DNA from 3 places in the Nocardioides sp. dk884 genome. Region 1 is predicted to be linked to each of the others. Evidence: riboswitches for the same ligand, from Rfam matches in the RefSeq annotation. Region 1 holds a riboswitch; each other region holds the start of a gene.
What was found. Region 1 has a riboswitch for cobalamin ahead of GFH29_RS12160 (hypothetical protein). Riboswitches for the same ligand answer to the same signal wherever they lie in the genome.
Positions count from the first base shown of each region.

Region 2: it holds a riboswitch for cobalamin, as region 1 does, so the genes downstream of both, GFH29_RS06315 (prenyltransferase/squalene oxidase repeat-containing protein) here and GFH29_RS12160 (hypothetical protein) in region 1, are expected to answer to the same signal.
Region 3: it holds a riboswitch for cobalamin, as region 1 does, so the genes downstream of both, GFH29_RS11675 (hypothetical protein) here and GFH29_RS12160 (hypothetical protein) in region 1, are expected to answer to the same signal.

Region 1 covers NZ_CP045649.1:2,510,996-2,516,291, reverse strand. The annotation lists gene GFH29_RS12165 (Ig-like domain repeat protein) at 1-1,150, shown strand, start outside; gene GFH29_RS12160 (hypothetical protein) at 1,238-2,308, opposite strand; cobalamin riboswitch at 2,379-2,519, opposite strand; cobalamin riboswitch at 2,639-2,707, shown strand; gene GFH29_RS20815 (hypothetical protein) at 2,879-4,219, shown strand; gene GFH29_RS12150 (hypothetical protein) at 4,213-5,265, shown strand; gene GFH29_RS12145 (hypothetical protein) at 5,262-5,296, shown strand, end outside.
Region 2 covers NZ_CP045649.1:1,300,842-1,306,137, forward strand. The annotation lists gene GFH29_RS06310 (prenyltransferase/squalene oxidase repeat-containing protein) at 1-1,076, shown strand, start outside; cobalamin riboswitch at 1,150-1,273, shown strand; gene GFH29_RS06315 (prenyltransferase/squalene oxidase repeat-containing protein) at 1,351-2,988, shown strand; gene GFH29_RS06320 (hypothetical protein) at 2,985-3,869, shown strand; gene GFH29_RS06325 (energy-coupling factor transporter transmembrane component T) at 3,866-5,056, shown strand; gene GFH29_RS06330 (ABC transporter ATP-binding protein) at 5,053-5,296, shown strand, end outside.
Region 3 covers NZ_CP045649.1:2,407,793-2,413,088, reverse strand. The annotation lists gene GFH29_RS11690 (DUF1269 domain-containing protein) at 105-602, shown strand; gene GFH29_RS11685 (hypothetical protein) at 703-1,083, shown strand; gene GFH29_RS11680 (HNH endonuclease signature motif containing protein) at 1,100-1,309, opposite strand; gene GFH29_RS11675 (hypothetical protein) at 1,334-2,389, opposite strand; cobalamin riboswitch at 2,461-2,590, opposite strand; cobalamin riboswitch at 2,726-2,794, shown strand; gene GFH29_RS11670 (hypothetical protein) at 2,884-4,272, shown strand; gene GFH29_RS11665 (hypothetical protein) at 4,269-5,276, shown strand; gene GFH29_RS11660 (hypothetical protein) at 5,273-5,296, shown strand, end outside.

The sequences.
Region 1 (5,296 bases):
CGTCTACGGCCTGCTCGCCCTCGACACCCTCGGCCACCAGATCCCCGAGGTCGCCGGAGCCACGGACCCCACGACGCGGCAGAAGCTGGTCGAGCGAGTGCTCGCACTCGAGATCAACGGTGGTGGCTGGGCCTTCTCCGGGTCGACGCCCGACCCGGACATGACGGGTATGGCCCTCCAGGCGCTGGCGCGGTACGCCGACCAGCCCGCCGTCGCGGCCGCCGTGGAGCGCGGTGTCTCGAGGCTGTCCGACATCCAGCGCCCCAGCGGGGGCTTCGCCAGCTACGGCAAGGAATCCGCCGAGAGCACCACCCAGGTGATCGTGGCCCTCACCGCCCTGCGGATCGACCCCCTCACCGATCCGCGGTTCGCGAAGGACGGGGGCAACCCGGTCAGCGCACTCACGTCGTACTACGTCGAGGGCGGGGGCTTCTGGTACTCCAAGCCGGGCGCCGCGAGCGGGATGTCCACCGCGCAGGGGTTCTACGGGCTCACCGACTACCTCCGCTTCGTCGACGGCAAGCCGGGCCTCTACGTCATGGACGTCGTCGACCCCGAGGTGACCGTCACGACGCTCGCGGCGTCGTCGCCGCGGCCCGGCGTGGTCTCGCTCGCGGCCCAGGTCACCGGTGCGGGCGCCACGGGCACGGTCGAGTTCTCCGAAGCAGGAAGCAAGGTCGGTGACGCGGTCCTGGTCGGCGGCCGGGCAACCCTCCAGCTGACCGGCGTGGCGGCGGGCGAGCACACCTACACGGCGACCTTCCTCCCGCTGAGCTCGGCCTTCAAGGGCTCCTCCGGCACGGGGAGCGTCGTCGTGTCGCAGGTCGCGGCACAGCCGGTCCCCTCCCAGACCACCGGCCCCCAGGTCCAGGTCAAGCCCCGGGCGGTCGTCCTGAAGGCCGGCGTGCGCGCTGGTGTGGCCGTCTCGAAGGGCCAGGTGCGCTTCGTCGTCCGCAAGGGCGGCGAGAAGCTCGTGACGAGGAGCGCCCGGGTGGACGCGCGTGGCTTCGCGACCGTCACGATCAAGAAGCCCGTCCTGCGCAGGGCGCTCCAGGGCGCGAAGCTCCGAGGGACGTACCGCGTGGTCGTGCGCTACCTCGGCAGCACCGAGGTGAAGCGATCGAGCAGCTCCGGGACCTTCCGGATCTGAGCCTGGCGGCCAAGTGCCGCTCGACCGGGACGGGGCCCCGACGCGTGCGCGTCGGGGCCCCGTTTGCGGTGCCATGGTCCGTGTCGCTCAGCGGGAGACGCGGACCGTCTTCGCCGAGGTGCGGGTCGCCTTGGCGTATCCGGGCCGCGTGCCGATCACGCGGACGGAGATGCGATGGCCCACATCGGCGCGCTTCACGACGTAGGTCTTCTGCTGGGACCCAGCGATGACCTTGCCGTCACGCAGCCACCGGTAGGTGAGCTTCACCTGACCCGGCTTCCACACGGCGCTGACGGCCGTGAGCGACGTGCCGACCTTGGCCTTGCCGGCGATGCGAGGGGTGGCGGGGGTGAGCTGTCCGGCCCGAATCTTGGCGGTGGGCCTGGACTCGAGACGGGTCGAGGTGTGGCCGGGCTTGGACCCGGTCACCTCGAGGGAGATGCGCGCTCCTCGGTCCGCGGCCGTCAGCCGGTAGGAGGCCCCTCGTGCCCCCCGGATCGGCGCCCCGTCGCGCTTCCACTGGCGGGCGAACGTGACCCCGTTGCTCCAGCTCCCGAGGGTCGCGGTCAGCTGACGACCGACCTGAGCAGTGCCCGTGACCACCGGGACGGTGCCCGTCACTTCCGGCGTCTCCGGCTCGGGGTCCGGCTCCGGTTCCGGGGTCGGGTCCGCGAACTGGGGGGTGGGCCGCGGGGTCGACACCCAGTCCTGGCCGACGAGCCGGGCCCCGAGTGCCTTGTTGACGTTGGGGCCGTTCACGACGATGCCGTGGTTCGCGGTGTCCCACGGCGCGGGCACCGCGGCGCCCGAGAAGAACCACCACATGGCGTCGCCGGAGTACTCCTCGATGCCCTCGACGGCGGTGACGTACCCGGACCGGTCGGCCTCGACCGAGAGGCCGACCGCTTCCAGGGCGGCGACCCTGCTGAGCTCGGGGGAGCCCTCCACGACGCCGCCGACCAGGCACCGCACCAGGAACCCCTCCGCCGGAATGGCGTCGGCGACCTCGTTGCCGAAGTCGACCACGACGCTGAGGCCCTCGTCCTGCTGGCACCATCCGGTGCGCCAGTCGGCGGCGTGCGCGGGGGAGAGCATCCCTGGGAGGGTGCTGATGACGAGTGCGCCGGCGGCTGCCAGCGCGGACTTCTGGAACTTCACATGAACTCCGGTTCCGGAGCAGGGGAGGCCGACAGCACGCCGGCGACCTACTGCATTCCTCGACAGTGGTGGGATGGTCGCGACAGCGCGAAGGCATTCCGACTTCGACGGGGCGTGCCCGGTCGTCACGGTTGCGGGTCAGCGCCGGACTTCCACCGGCTTCCCCCTCGACGCTGATCTGGAGGTTACGACGCGGGTGTCGCCGGGCGACGAGCTGGGCATGCCGTGGGGTTCGGTGCGCGCGTGTCCGTGTGGGCGGCAGGCCGGGTCGGCGTGCGCTGCGGGGGTGTGACAGCATCCCCTCGTCACTACCCGTGACGCATCCCCACCAGAGGAAGCCGGTGCGAATCCGGCGCTGTTGCGCAACCGTGAGCTGGTCCTCCAGCAAGTCGGGAACTCCGGGGATGCAGCCGTCACCCGTCGTCGCACCAACGCGGGCTCGGAAGCCTCCTGGGGTTGCCCTGCCTGCGTGTGCCCTCTGGAGGTCCCACGATGCAGCGTTCCGCGCCGCCGCGCACCCGTTCGGGGTCGTGTCGCACTGCCGGGGCAGTGGCGGCCGGGTTGCTGGCGATGGCCCCTGTCGCGTGGTCGGCTCCAGCGCAGGCGGCCGGTGCGTCGCAGAGCGCCCTGTGCGACGGCTACACGGTCGGCCCCTGCTCGCTCTCGGTGACCATTGACGCCGGCGCGGCCGCCCCGGGCCAGCTGATCCGGGTGACCGGGGCGGGCAACCCGGGCACGCGCCTGGTGCTCCAGTTCTACATCGTGCAGTTCAACTCCCGCGGCCAGGTGACGGGCCTGGTCCCCAGCGGGGAATCCGTGGAGGGGACCACGCGTGCGCTCGGCGGTGGGCGCGGGACGCTCGACGAGGTGAAGCTGGTGCCTCGCGCCGTGCCCGACGTCCCCAGCGGGTGGGGTTTCGTGGGTCTCGCCGATGACCCGTCCCTGGACCTGTCGACCCGGATCGGTCAGGTCGTGGAGTTCGGGGGCGCCACCTTGAGGCTGCTCGGCGACGGCTACGCGGACCAGAAGCCCGTCGGGGTCCCGCTGGAGATGCACGCCATCGGCAATGTCGCGGGCGTCGGCTACTGGGTCGAGTACCTGGCCGCCGACGGTACCTGGACTCCGGTGCCCGGCCAGGGGTACGGCGCCGCTCAGCGCCTGCTCAGCAGCCCGGGGGAGATCTCGCACCTCAGCTACGTCGTACCGCCGGAGCTGGTGCCGGGACAGGCCTACCGCTTCCGGGTCAACCACCACCTGAACTACGGCGGAGCCGAGGACCGGCCGATCGCCTCGCCCGAGCATGCCGAGTGGACCGTCGTGCCCTCCGAGCACGGCGTGGCGGGCCCGCGGGACGAGCAGCTCGACCCGACCAAGGGGCCCGGTGTGCCCGACCCCGACGTCCCGGCGGGGAATGACGGCGGCGCCGGTGAGACTCCTAGCCCCGGCCCCGGCCCGGGCGCTCCGACGGGACCCTCGGCCCCCTCGGCCCCCTCGGCCCCCTCGGGACCCTCGGCCCCCTCGGGGCCATCTGCGCCCGAGCCGTCCGCCGCCCCGGGCGCTCCGTCCGCACCCGGTGTGGCCCCCACCAGCTCACCGCCCACACCCAGCGCGTCCGCGTCCGCGACCGCGACCACGGGGCAGGGCCGCCAGGACTCCCCTTCTCCTCGGGCGCCCGGGACGACGGCACCCGGTGCCTCCTCGCCCGCGACCGGTGGGAAGGCGCCTGCGCCGACCAGCGACCCCGTGTGGGGAGACGAGGCCAGGCCGCTCGTGGCTCCGCGCGTCGCAGAGGCACCCGACTCCACCAAGTGGATGCTCGCCGGCGCCCTGGTGGCGCTGCTCGCCTCCCCGGTCCTGTGGGTCTGGCTGCGGCGTCGTACCGCGTCGTCGGGACAGGACGAGGCGTGGTGACGCGCCGCTCGCCGGGTGCACGACGAGGACTGCTGCTGAGCGCCCTGGCGGGGGCGGTCCTCAGCGCACCTGGGCTCGTTCTCCTCACCGCCGAGCCCGCCACGGCCGCGACCACCGGGACCGAGCGCCTGTGCAGCGACGACGACGTGCGCTGCTCGGTGCAGGTGCCGCCTCGATGGATCGACGGAGCGACGCACCGGGTGGGAGTCACCGGACGTGCCGACACGACAGTGACGGTCCGGGCCTTCCGTGTCACCGCCGACAGCAGCGGCACCGTCGGCTGGGAGGCCATCGGGCCCGAGGTCGAGATCACGACCGACGAGCACGGGTGGGGTAGCGCGGACCTCGCGCTCCCGCCTTCGCCCGGCGGTGCCCACGGCGGCCCCCTGGTCGTGGCGCTCGCCGAGGCCGAGGGGAAGGACCTGACCACCGTCCTCGGCGGGTGGAGCGAGCTGCTGACGCCGACGCCCGAGGTGCTCGGCGACGGGTACGCCGAGAGCAAGCCGGTCGGTGTGCCCCTGGGTGTGACGCTGGACCATGTCGTCCAGGGGAGCACCTATGCGGTCGAGCGCCTGGACGGCTCCACGTGGGTCGCCGTGCCCGGTCAGGACAGTCCCGGCGCCGCGGACGCCCAGGCCACCTGCGACGACGCGCGGTGCTCGGTGCCGTATGTCGTGCCCCGCGGGCTCCCCGCTGAGGCCACCCGGTTCCGGCTGATCGACCTGCGCAGCGGCACCCCGGTCACCACCTGGAAGGTGCGACCGCACGCCGAGGGCCAGACGCGGCCGATCCCTCGACCCGAGGTCTTCCCGGTGCTCGGCCTGGCGGTCGAGGGGGCCCTGGCCGCCGGAGTCGGGGCGGACGGCGCCGCGGTCGTCCGGCCCCGCAGCCGCAACCTCGACGTGCCCCTGCCGGAGTCGCCTGGATCGACGCCGACGGATCTCGGCACCCATTCCGTGCGCACGGTCCAGTACGTGACCGCCGGGATCGGCGTGCTCGCGCTCGCGCTCGCGCTGGGACCCGCGCGCATCCGGAGGCGTCGATGAACGCCCACCTCGCGCCGCGCCTTCACGTCGC
Region 2 (5,296 bases), 1.2 Mb from region 1:
CCGACGTACCGGGCCAGGACGACACGGTGCACGAGATCGCCGCGGCGGTGGGCGCGTCAGTGGAGAGCTACACGACGGGCGTGGACTTCGGCAGCCCCGACACCTTCGCGGGCTCGGTGGCGAAGGTGGCCGTGCTCGCCGAGGTGAGCGGCGGCGACCCCCGCGACGTCGACGGCACCGACGTGCTGGCCCGCCTCGAGGATCTGGTCGCCGACGACGGTGCGCTCGCGGGCCGGCTCGCCGACGACGTCCGGGACCCGAAGGGGTCCGACTACGCCAATGCGATCGGCCAGACCTACGCCGTGCGTGCCCTCACCGGCGCCGGCTCCCCGGAGGCGTCCGCTGCAGCGGACTACCTGATCGCCCAGCAGTGCGAGCCGGGCTGGTTCCGGCTCTACTTCGCCGCCCCCGACGCTCCGCAGGCGTGCGGGGACGGCCCCCGACGCCTCGACCAGCCCGACACCGACGTGACCGCGCTCGCCGTCCTCGCCCTGCAGGACGTGCCGGGGGAGGCCGCTGGCTCGGCGGTCGACGCAGCCGTCGACTGGCTGGTCGCGACCCAGGACGCCGACGGCGGGTTCGGCGGCGCCACCGGGACGGAGGGGCTCAACGCCAACAGCACCGGGCTCGCGGGGCTCGCACTGCAGCGCGCCGGCCGCACCGCGGAGGCGGCCCGGGCCGCGGAGTGGGTGGCGGCGCGACAGGTCACCGAGCCCAGCTGCGGGGCCACCCGGCTGCCCACCGGCGCCGTCGCCTACGCCGCCGACGCTGCGGCGGGGGAGCTGCGCGACCCGGTCGTGCGCGACCAGTGGCGGCGGGCGACCGCCCAGGCGGCGCCGCTGCTCCAGCTGGTCGGTGAGCCCGCAGGCGAGGTCGTCGCGACAGCTTCCGAGGACGAGGTCCGCATCGATGGTCTCGGCGACGGCGAGCCGGCGTGCCTCACCGGCCCGGGTGGGTACGCCGAGGAGCTGGTCGGCACCGGGGACACCCTGGAGGTGCCCCTGGCGGGCACGGTCCCGGCCGGCCTCGAGGTCCGCACGCTCACCGGAGCGATTCCGGTGGACCCCGCTGTCTGAGCGGACGTGGAGCGCCTCACACCCCACGGCCCACGGCGCGCGCGAGCCCGCCCGGGTGGGGTATGTTCCGCAGACACATCCATATGCCCGTGGTGGGGAAAGCCGGTCCAAGTCCGGCGCTGACCCGCAACCGTAGGTCGTGGCTGCACCCGCAGCGACGACGAGCCGGAGCACCTGTCACGACGCATCCTGATCACAACGCTGTCGTGGAAAGCAGCGGTGGTCACCGCCCGGTTCCGGGTAGTGCCCCCGCTGTGTGCAGCGGGAAGGAACCATGAGCTCCTCCATCGTGCGCCGTACCGGCGTGCTTGCTCTCCTCTCAGCCCTGGTGACCGGCGGCCTGGCGGTCACCGGCCCGACGCCTGCCGTGGCGGCGCCGACACCGACCGGGACCGCCACGGCCCCGTCCGGTCCGGCGACCGCCGGCGCCCGGTGGCTCACCAGCCAGCTCACCGGCGGTCTCGTCGAGGGTGAGTGGGGTCCCGACCACGGGCTCTCCATCGACGTCGCGCTGGCGCTGGCCGCCGTGGGCTCCGAGGACGGAGTGCAGCAGGTCGCCGACGCCCTGGCCACCTCGCTCGACGCCTATGTCACCGGCGACGCCTTCGGTGACGCCGACAGCAGCTACGCCGGCGCCACCGCCAAGGCTGCGGTCCTCGCGGTGGTCGCGGAGCGCGACCCGCGCGCCTTCGGCGGCCGGGACCTGATCGCGGCCCTCGAGCAGGTCACGACCGACTCCGGCCCGGCCGCCGGCCGGATCGTGGATCGCAGCACGTACGGCGACTACGCCAACGCCCTGGGCCAGGCCTACGCCGTTCGCGCACTTGAGGCCGCGGGAAGCACCGAGGCCGCCGCGGCGACCTCCTACCTGCTCGACCAGCAGTGCGCGGCGGGCTTCTTCCGCCTCGAGCTCGGCGCCGTCGAGGCGGCCGACCAGACCTGCGACGGCGCGCCGGGCGCCGAGCCGGACACCGATGTCACCGCGCTCGCGGTGCTCTCGCTGCTGCCCCAGGCCGACCATGCGGACGTGAAGCCCCACCTCACGGCGGCCCTCGACTGGCTGCGGCGCAGCCAGCGCGGCGACGGCTCGTTCGGTGGCGGCGTGGCCACCGAGGCGCCGAACGCCAACAGCACCGGTCTCGCCGCCTGGGCGCTGGGGGAGGCGGGTCGCACCAAGGCTGCGGCCCGTGCCGCCGGCTGGGTCCGTGGCCAGCAGCTCGCCCACGCGGGCGCGTGCACGCCGTACCGTGCCGGTGACCTCGGGGCGATCGCCTACGACGCCGCGGGGCTCGACACGGTGAAGAGCTCCGGTGTCGCGGAGCTGCGCGACCAGGTGCGTCGCGCGAGCGCGCAGGCGCTGCCGGCGCTCACCTGGGCACCCGGACGCGTCGACGAGGTGGTGGTCCCTCCGATGGCCCCGCCGCGGTTCCACCGCGCCGGCACCCGCGTGGCCGTGTGGCTCGGGCCCCTGGCCCCCGGCGAGCCGGTCTGCGTCACCGTGGCGGGCAGCCGCCGTCAGGTCCGCGCCGACCACACCGGTGCCGCCCGCGCCCTGATGAAGCTGCCGGCCCGCACCGCGACGCACGCCGTGCGCGCGGTGGCGACCTCCGGCTCGGTCACGCCGTTCCCGTCCCGCCTGCGTGCGCTCGCGGCGACCACCCCGGTGGTGAAGCTGCGCGCCCGCGTCGCCCGAGGCCGGACCGTCCCGGTGCGGGTGCGCGGCCTGGCCGCCCGCGAGCCTGCGACCCTCCGCTTCCGCGGCAAGGTCGTCGCCCGCGGCACCAGCGACGCCTCGGGTCGCTGGACCCCGCGGCTCCGCGTCACCGGCAAGGCCGGCCCGGCGACCCTCGCGGTCCGCGGCGCCTTCGCCGACCGGCGGCGCTCGGTCACCGTGACGGTGGTGCCGCGATGAGCAGGGTCCGGGCCGCCGCGGCGCTGCTCGCCGGGCTGCTGTGCCTGGCACCGCTCACGGCCGCGCCGCCGGCCAGCGCGGCCACCTGCACCGACGGTCGCGGCGTGAGCGTGGTCGTCGACTTCGGCGCCCTCGGCGGCGGGCTCCAGGAGTCCTGTGACGCCGACGGCGGGGGCAAGAAGGCCACCGCGATCTTCGCCGACAGCGGGGTCGAGCTCACCTACGCCCAACGGTCCGCGGGCTTCGTGTGCCGCGTCGAGGGCGTCCCGAGCAGCGACCCGTGCATCAACGCCGCCCCGGCGGACGCCTACTGGGGCCTGTGGTGGTCCGACGGCGAGACCGGCACGTGGGTCTACGCCTCGCTGGGGACCTCCTCGCTGACCGTGCCCGACGGCGGCTCGGTCGCGTTCTCCTGGAACAGCGGCACGCGCACCCAGCCCGGGGTTGCACCCCCGGTGGCCGCCGCGGCGGCTCCCACGGCGCCGAGCAGCCCGCGTGCGACCCCGTCCCACGGCACCGGCGGCACCCGTCCGGGCCCGGGCGGCGGGGCCGACGCCGCGCAGCCCGCCCCCTCCGACGCCCCCAGCGCCGCCGCCGGCACCGGTACGCCGAGCACCGCAGCGACCCCCGGTGCCGACCCGAGCGGTACGCCGGCGCGCGAGCCGCGGCGTACCGACCGGACGGCCGCTGGCGGGCCCTCCGCCACCGCGGCCACGCCGGGCGCCGAGGAGCCCGCGGAGAGCACCGAGGCCGTGGAGGAGTCCGCGGCCACCGCCGACGACGGCGGCCTGCCCGGCTGGGTCGTGCTGGTGGTGCTCGCGCTGGTCTTCGGTGGCGCCGGTGTCGTCGCCGTGCGCCGGAGGGGCACCGCCGGACGATGAGCGTCGACCCCCGGACGAGCGCCGGCCCCCGGATCCCCCGTGACCTGCACCCGGTCGCGTGGTGGATCTGGGCGGTCGGCCTCGCCGCGGCCGCATCGATGACCACCAACCCGCTCGTCCTCGGGCTGCTGCTCGGCTCCGTGCTGCTCGTGGTCGCGGCGCGGCGCTCCGACCAGCCGTGGGCCCGCGCCTTCCGCCTGTACCTCTGGCTGGCCGCCGCGATCGTGGTCTTCCGGGTGGTGTTCCGGCTGGTCTTCGGCGGCGCGTACGGCGAGACCGTGCTGCTCGACCTGCCCACGGTGCCGCTGCCCGACTGGGTCCTGGGGATCACCCTGCTGGGCCCGCTGACGCTGGAGTCCCTCCTCGTCGGGCTCTACGACGGGCTGCGCCTGGCGATGATCGTGGTCTGCGTCGGCGCCGCCAACGCGCTCGCGAACCCCAAGCGGCTGCTGCGCTCGGTGCCGCCGGCGCTCTACGAGGTCGGCACCGCCTTGGTCGTCGCGGTGACGGTGCTGCCGCAGTTCGCCGAGAGCGTGCGGCGGGTGCGTCGCGCCCAGGAGCTGCGCGCGGGGGAGCAGGGGCGGGTCGCCCGGCTGCGCCGCCTCCTCGTACCCGTCCTCGAGGACGCGCTCGACCGCTCCCTCGCGCTGGCCGCCGGCATGGACACCCGCGGCTACGGGCGCAGCGGCAGCGCCACCGCCGCCCAGCGGCGCACGACCGGCGCGCTGATGCTGCTCGGCCTGTGCGGCATCGCCGTCGGCGTGTACGCCGTGCTCGACCGCACCGCGCCCCGGCTGCTCGCGGTCCCGATGCTGGTCCTCGGCGTCGGCGCGGCCGGCGCCGGGCTGCTGAGCGCCGGCCGGCGCGTCGAGCGGACCCGCTACCGACCCGACCGCTGGCACCCGGCCGAGCTGGCCGTCGCCGGCTGCGGTGTGCTCGCAGCGGCGATCGGCTGGTGGGTCAGCGGCCACCAGGTGCTGGTCGCCTACCCCGACGTGACGTCGGTGCCGCCGGTGAGCGCCCTCGCGCTGGCCGGTGCCCTGGTCGCCGCGCTGCCGGCCGTCCTCGCCCCGCCGCCGCGTCTCTCGGCGACCCGCGCCGCACGGTCGTCCCGGTCACCCGGCCGGACCCCGACCGCCGCCCCCGCCCCTGCCCCTACCTCCGCACCGAGAGCGAGCACCCGATGATCGAGCTGCGCGACATCACGTTCTCCTACGCCCCCGACACCGCGCCGGTCCTCGACGGCGTCGAGCTGAGCATCGAGGAGGGCGAGCTGGTGCTCGTCTCCGGCCCGACGGGCGTCGGGAAGTCGACCCTGCTGGGCATCGTGACCGGCCTGGTGCCGCGCTTCTCCGGTGGTGTGCTCGACGGCGACGTGCTGCTCGACGAGGCCAGCATCGTGCGCACCCCGCCGCGCGAGCGCGCCC
Region 3 (5,296 bases), 100 kb from region 1:
TCACTCGGACGGGTGAGGACCCTCGGCTGGCCGGGCCGCACGGTGGAAGAGCACGTCTCGTCGGCCTGCCGGTCGTCGAGTCCGCTCAAGCAAGGAGCGCACCGATGGCCCAGCCCACCTTGACCGTGTGGAAGTTCGATGACCCCCGAGGCGCCGACGAGGCCGCCGCGACCCTGTCGGAGCTGGCGCGGGCGAACGTCGTGAACGTCCTGGACTCCGCCACCGTGTCGTGGGAGGAGGGGAAGAAGCGGCCCAAGACCCACCAGAGCAACGACATGACCGGCATCGGGGCACTCGGTGGGGCCTTCTGGGGGATGCTTTTCGGGCTGATCTTCTTCGTCCCGCTGCTCGGCGCCGCGGTCGGCGCGGCCACCGGGGCGCTCGCCGGCTCGCTGACCGACGTGGGGATCGACGACGACTTCATCGCCCAGGTGCGCGACCAGGTCACGCCCGGCACCTCCGCGCTCTTCGTCATGACCTCCGACGCCGTCGTGGACAAGGTGCACGGGGCCTTCGCCGGGCACAAGCCCGCCCAGCTGCTGTTCACCAACCTCTCGTCTGAGCAGGAGTCCGCGCTGCGCAAGGTGTTCACCGAGGAGTGACGGCGAGGCCGTCGGCTCCCCGTCGGGCAGGCCCGCCGGTCGGCTGACCAGCCGGCTGTGGTGTCCTCACCGCTGCGTCGAGGGCCCCTAGGGTGACGCCATGAGCGACGACGACCGTGAGCTGTTGCGGGGGATATGGCGTGCGCACGTGCCCGCGTCCGGGCAGTCCAGCGTGGAGCAGGGCGAGCTGCTGCGTTGCCTGGCCAAGCTCGAGGACGAGGCGACCCGCAACGGCAACATCAACTTCGACGAGCAGCACCTGCGACTGCGTGACCACCTGCGCTCTCTGCTGCTCGACCCGACCCTGTTCACCGCACAGGAGCTCCGGCTGCTCGCCGAGGACCTGGAGGCGGTCGGGCACGCCACGAGCCCGGTGCTCGACGAGCAGGTCTGGGACCGCCTGGAACACGCGGTCGCCAGGTGGTGTCGCGCCCACCCCGAGCCCCTCGCGCGCCCGCTCGACCCGGACCTCCGGCGCTAGCGGGGTGTGGGTCGGCCTACGTCCGCCGTACGAAGCGGAGGTCGCCGTTCGGCATCCGTTGGTGGAGGTAGCGGTCGTCGTGGATCAGATGGTGATGATGCGAGCAGAGCAGCATTCCGTTGTCGAGATCGGTCTTGCCGCCCGCTGACCACGGTTGTCGATGATGCGCTTCGCACCACGTGGCAGGGATCGTGCAACCGTCCGCGCGGCACTCCCGGTCCCGGATGCGGATGCGGCGACCAGGTGTGCGCTACCCCTTGACGCGCACCGACTTCGCCGACGCCCGGGTGACCGCGACGTACCCCGCCTTCCTGCCGGTCACGCGCACCGTGATCCTCGTGCCGCGGTCCGCCGGACGTAGCCGGTAGTTCCGGGAGGTGGCGGCGAGGGGCTTGCCGTTGCGCAGCCAGCGATAGGTGAACCGCACCGTGCCGGGGCCCCAGGCACCGGGCTTGGCCTGGAGCCGCTGGCCGACCTTGGCCCGTCCGGTGATCTTCGGCTTGGCGCTCGTGAGGCTTCCCGCGGCGACGTTCGCCGTCGGTGCTGAGACGAGCACGGTCGTGGTGTAGCCGGCGAGTGTGCCGGTGACGCGCACGCGCAGGCGCCTCCCGCGGTCGGCGGCGGTGACGACGTGGCTGGCGCGGGTGGCGCCCACGATGGGTTGGTTGCCGCGCAGCCACTGGTAGCCCAGCGAGGCGCCGGCGCTCCAGGACCCCGCGTCCGCGGTGAGCCGTACGCCGACCTGGGCGCGGCCGGTGACCAGCGGCGTGGAGCCAGCGACCGCCGGGTCCGGCTGCGGCTCGGGGTCGGGCTCGGGCTGGCCGAACTGCGGGGCGGGGCGGGGGACGCTGACCCAGTTGTCACCGACGAGCCGGGCGCCGAGGGCCTTGTTGAGGTTCGGGCCGTCGCTGACGATGTCGTGGTAGGCGGTGTCCCACGGCCCGCCGACGGTGGCGCCCGAGAAGAACCACCAGCCGTCGGGGTCGAACTCCTCCACCCCGTCGATGGCGGTGACGTACCCGCCGCGGTCCGCGTCGACGCCGAGGCCGACGGCCCGCAGGGCGGCCACGCGGGTGCCCTGGCCGTCCGCCTGGATCTCGCCGCCGACGAGGCAGCGCACGAGCCAGCCCTCGGTGGGGACCGTGGCGGCGGTCGAGGCGCCGAAGTCGACGACGACGCTCAGGCCCTCGTCCTCGACGCACCATCCGGTGCGCCAGTCGGCGGCGTGGGCGGGGGCCGCCCCAGTGGTCAGTGCGGTGATCAGGAGAGTGCCGGCACTCGCCAGCACCGCGCCTCGGGTCTTCATGGTTTCTCCGGTCCCGGCGCAGGGGGAGCCGACAGCGATGCCGGCGACCTGCTGCAGTCCTCGACAGCGTGGATTGGTCACGGTGACGCGGAAGGTGCTCCGACTTCAGGACCGGGTCTCACCGGGGCCTGTCACGGTTGCGGGTCAGCGCCGGATTCGCACCGGCTTCCCCTTCGACGTACCGGGACCGGACGCTAGCGCACGCCTGCCGCCGCCGCGGAAATCGCCGTCGCGTGGGCTGCGTCACCGCGGACCGGCGGGGTGGGGGTGCTGTCGGGGATCCTCGGACGGGTGTGCCACGATCCGGTCGTCACTGAGTTGAACGTGGCCCTGAGCGAGGAAGCCGGTGTGAATCCGGCGCTGTTGCGCAACCGTGAGCTGGCGAGACCAGCAAGTCGGGAACTCCTGGGCCATGACCGTCACCCGTCGTCGCACAAGCGCGGGCACGGAGGTCGATCGGGCCACCCTGCCTTGCCGTACCCAGGAAGGGCCCGATGCCTCGCCGTCCCGCCTGCCCGGCGTCCTCCGGGCGTACGCCGACGCGCCGCCGTCCGCTCGGCGCGCCGCTCGCGAGCCTGCTGCTCGCCGCGGTCGCCGTCACCTCGGTCACGGCCACCGTCGGGGTGGCCCAGGCCGAGGGGCCCACCCAGCACCGGCTGTGCGACGGGTTCGCCGAGCCGTGCCGGATCACCACCCAGAGCACCCTGGCGGCGTACGACCAGATCCTCGCCACCGACGTGGTCGGCAATCCTGGCGTCGACGTGGCGCTGCAGTTCTATGTGATCGAGTTCAACTCCGACGGCGCCATCACGGGCCTGGTCCCCAGCGGCGCGCGGCTGGGCGGGCGGACCCGGGAGTCGCGCCCCGGGTACGGCCGCCTCGACCACGTGAAGCTGGTGCCGCGCACCACCTCGGACGTGCCCGGTGGGTGGGGCTTCGTCGGTCTCGCCGACGACACCTCGATCGACCTGCGCTCCCGTCTGGGGCAGGTGGTGCAGTTCGGCGGACGCACCCCCAAGCTGCTCGGGGACGGGTACGCCGAGCACAAGCCGGCCGGCGTCGAGCTCGACCTGCACGTCGTCGGCCACGTCATGGGGGTCGGCTACTGGGTCGAGTACCTCGACGACGCGGGCGAGTGGGTGGCGGTCCCCGGGCACGGGTTCGACCGGGCCACCCGGCTGAGCAACACCTCCGGGGAGATCGCGCACCTGCACTACACGGTGCCCGGCACCCTGACCCCCGGCCGGCGCTACCAGTTCCGGGTCAACCACCACCTGAACTTCGGCGGCGGCCAGGACCGCCCGATCAGCGACCCGGCCTACGCGCAGTGGACGGTGGTCCCCTCCGAGCACGGCGAGGCGGAGGACCGCGGCGCCCAGTTCGACCCCGGCCTCGCGCCCGGCGTGCCCGACGCCCCCGGGGCACCCGGTGGCTCCGGTGGCCCCGAGGCACCGGCCACGCCGTCCACGCCGTCCACCGATCAGCCCGCAGGCCCCGCCGGGCCGGCGACGCCCGCGCCGAGCACCGCTCCGGTGCCCCCGGTCGCGCCGGGCACCCCGGCGCCCGCAGCACCCGCCGCCAGTCCGACTGGTCAGCCGACTGCGCCACAGTCAGCCCAGCCCGGCGCCCAAGGGTCCGCCCGGCCCGGCGCCCAGGCGTCCGCCCGTCCCAGCGCTCCGCCGGCTGCGGGTGCCTCCGGCCCGGCCGACGCGGTGTGGGGCGAGGAGGAGATCGGGGAGCCGAGCGCCGCCACCGGCGCGGCCAGCCAGGGCGTGTCCGGCGCCATGGCCCTGCTCGGTGCGCTGCTCCTGCTCGCCCCGCTCGGGTGGTGGTGGGCGCAGCGGCGGCGCACCACCCGGCTCGCCGAGGGAGAGACCCTGTGAGCCCGACCGGACGACACCTGCTGGCGACCACCGCCGCGGCACTCGCCCTCGCGACCCTGGGTGCGCCGCCGGCCCACGCCGCCGCGAGCTCCGAGACCCGTGCCCTCTGCGCCTCCTCGTCGGTGCCCTGCTCGGTCCAGGCACCGGTGTCGTGGATCGAGGGCGCCACCCACGAGGTGGCCGTGACCGGCAACCCACGGGTTCGGGTTCGGGTCCAGGCCCAGCGCGTCACCCTGGACGCCGCCACCGGCCGCGCCCGGCTGCGCCCGCTCGGCCCGACCGTGGAGATCCGCACCGACGACCACGGGTTCGGCGCCGCCGACCTCACGCTCCCGCTGCTCGCGGACGGCCGGGCCGGTGGGCCGGTCCTGCTCACCCTGGCCGACACCACCCAGAGCGACCTCGCCCAGGTGCTCGGCACCTGGACCCGGCTGGCCGCCCGCACCCCGATCGTCCGCGGCGACGGGTTCGCGCGGCGCAAGCCGGTCGGACAGGAGCTGACCCTGCTGCTGGAGGCGACGGTGCCCGGGACCACCTTCGACGTCGAGCACGCCGACGGCAGCGCCTGGCACTCGACCGGCACGACCACGACGCAGCCGTGCGGCACCGGGGTGCCGTGCCGCGTCGGGTACGAGGTGCCGCGCGGACTCACTCCCACCACGCACCGCTTCCGTCTGGTCAACCTGCGCACCGGCACGCCCGTGGCCCACTGGCGCGTCGTCCCCGCCGCGTCCGGGACGCCCGAGGCTCCCGCGCCCGTCGAGGCCTTCCCACCGGTCGGCTCCCGGGTGCGAGGCGCGCTCACCCACGGCGCAGGCGCCAGCGGCACCCCCGCGCCGCGCCCCCGGTCGCGCAACCTCGACGTCCCCGACGCGGCGGCCGACGTCGTCGGCGCGGGTGGCCCGGTCGGGCACCGGGTCGACACCGTCCGCGACGCGTCGGCGCTGCTCGGCGTCGCCGCCCTGGTCGCGACCCTCGGCGTACTGCGTCGGAGGCGGGGATGAGGTTCCCGACCACCGCGGTC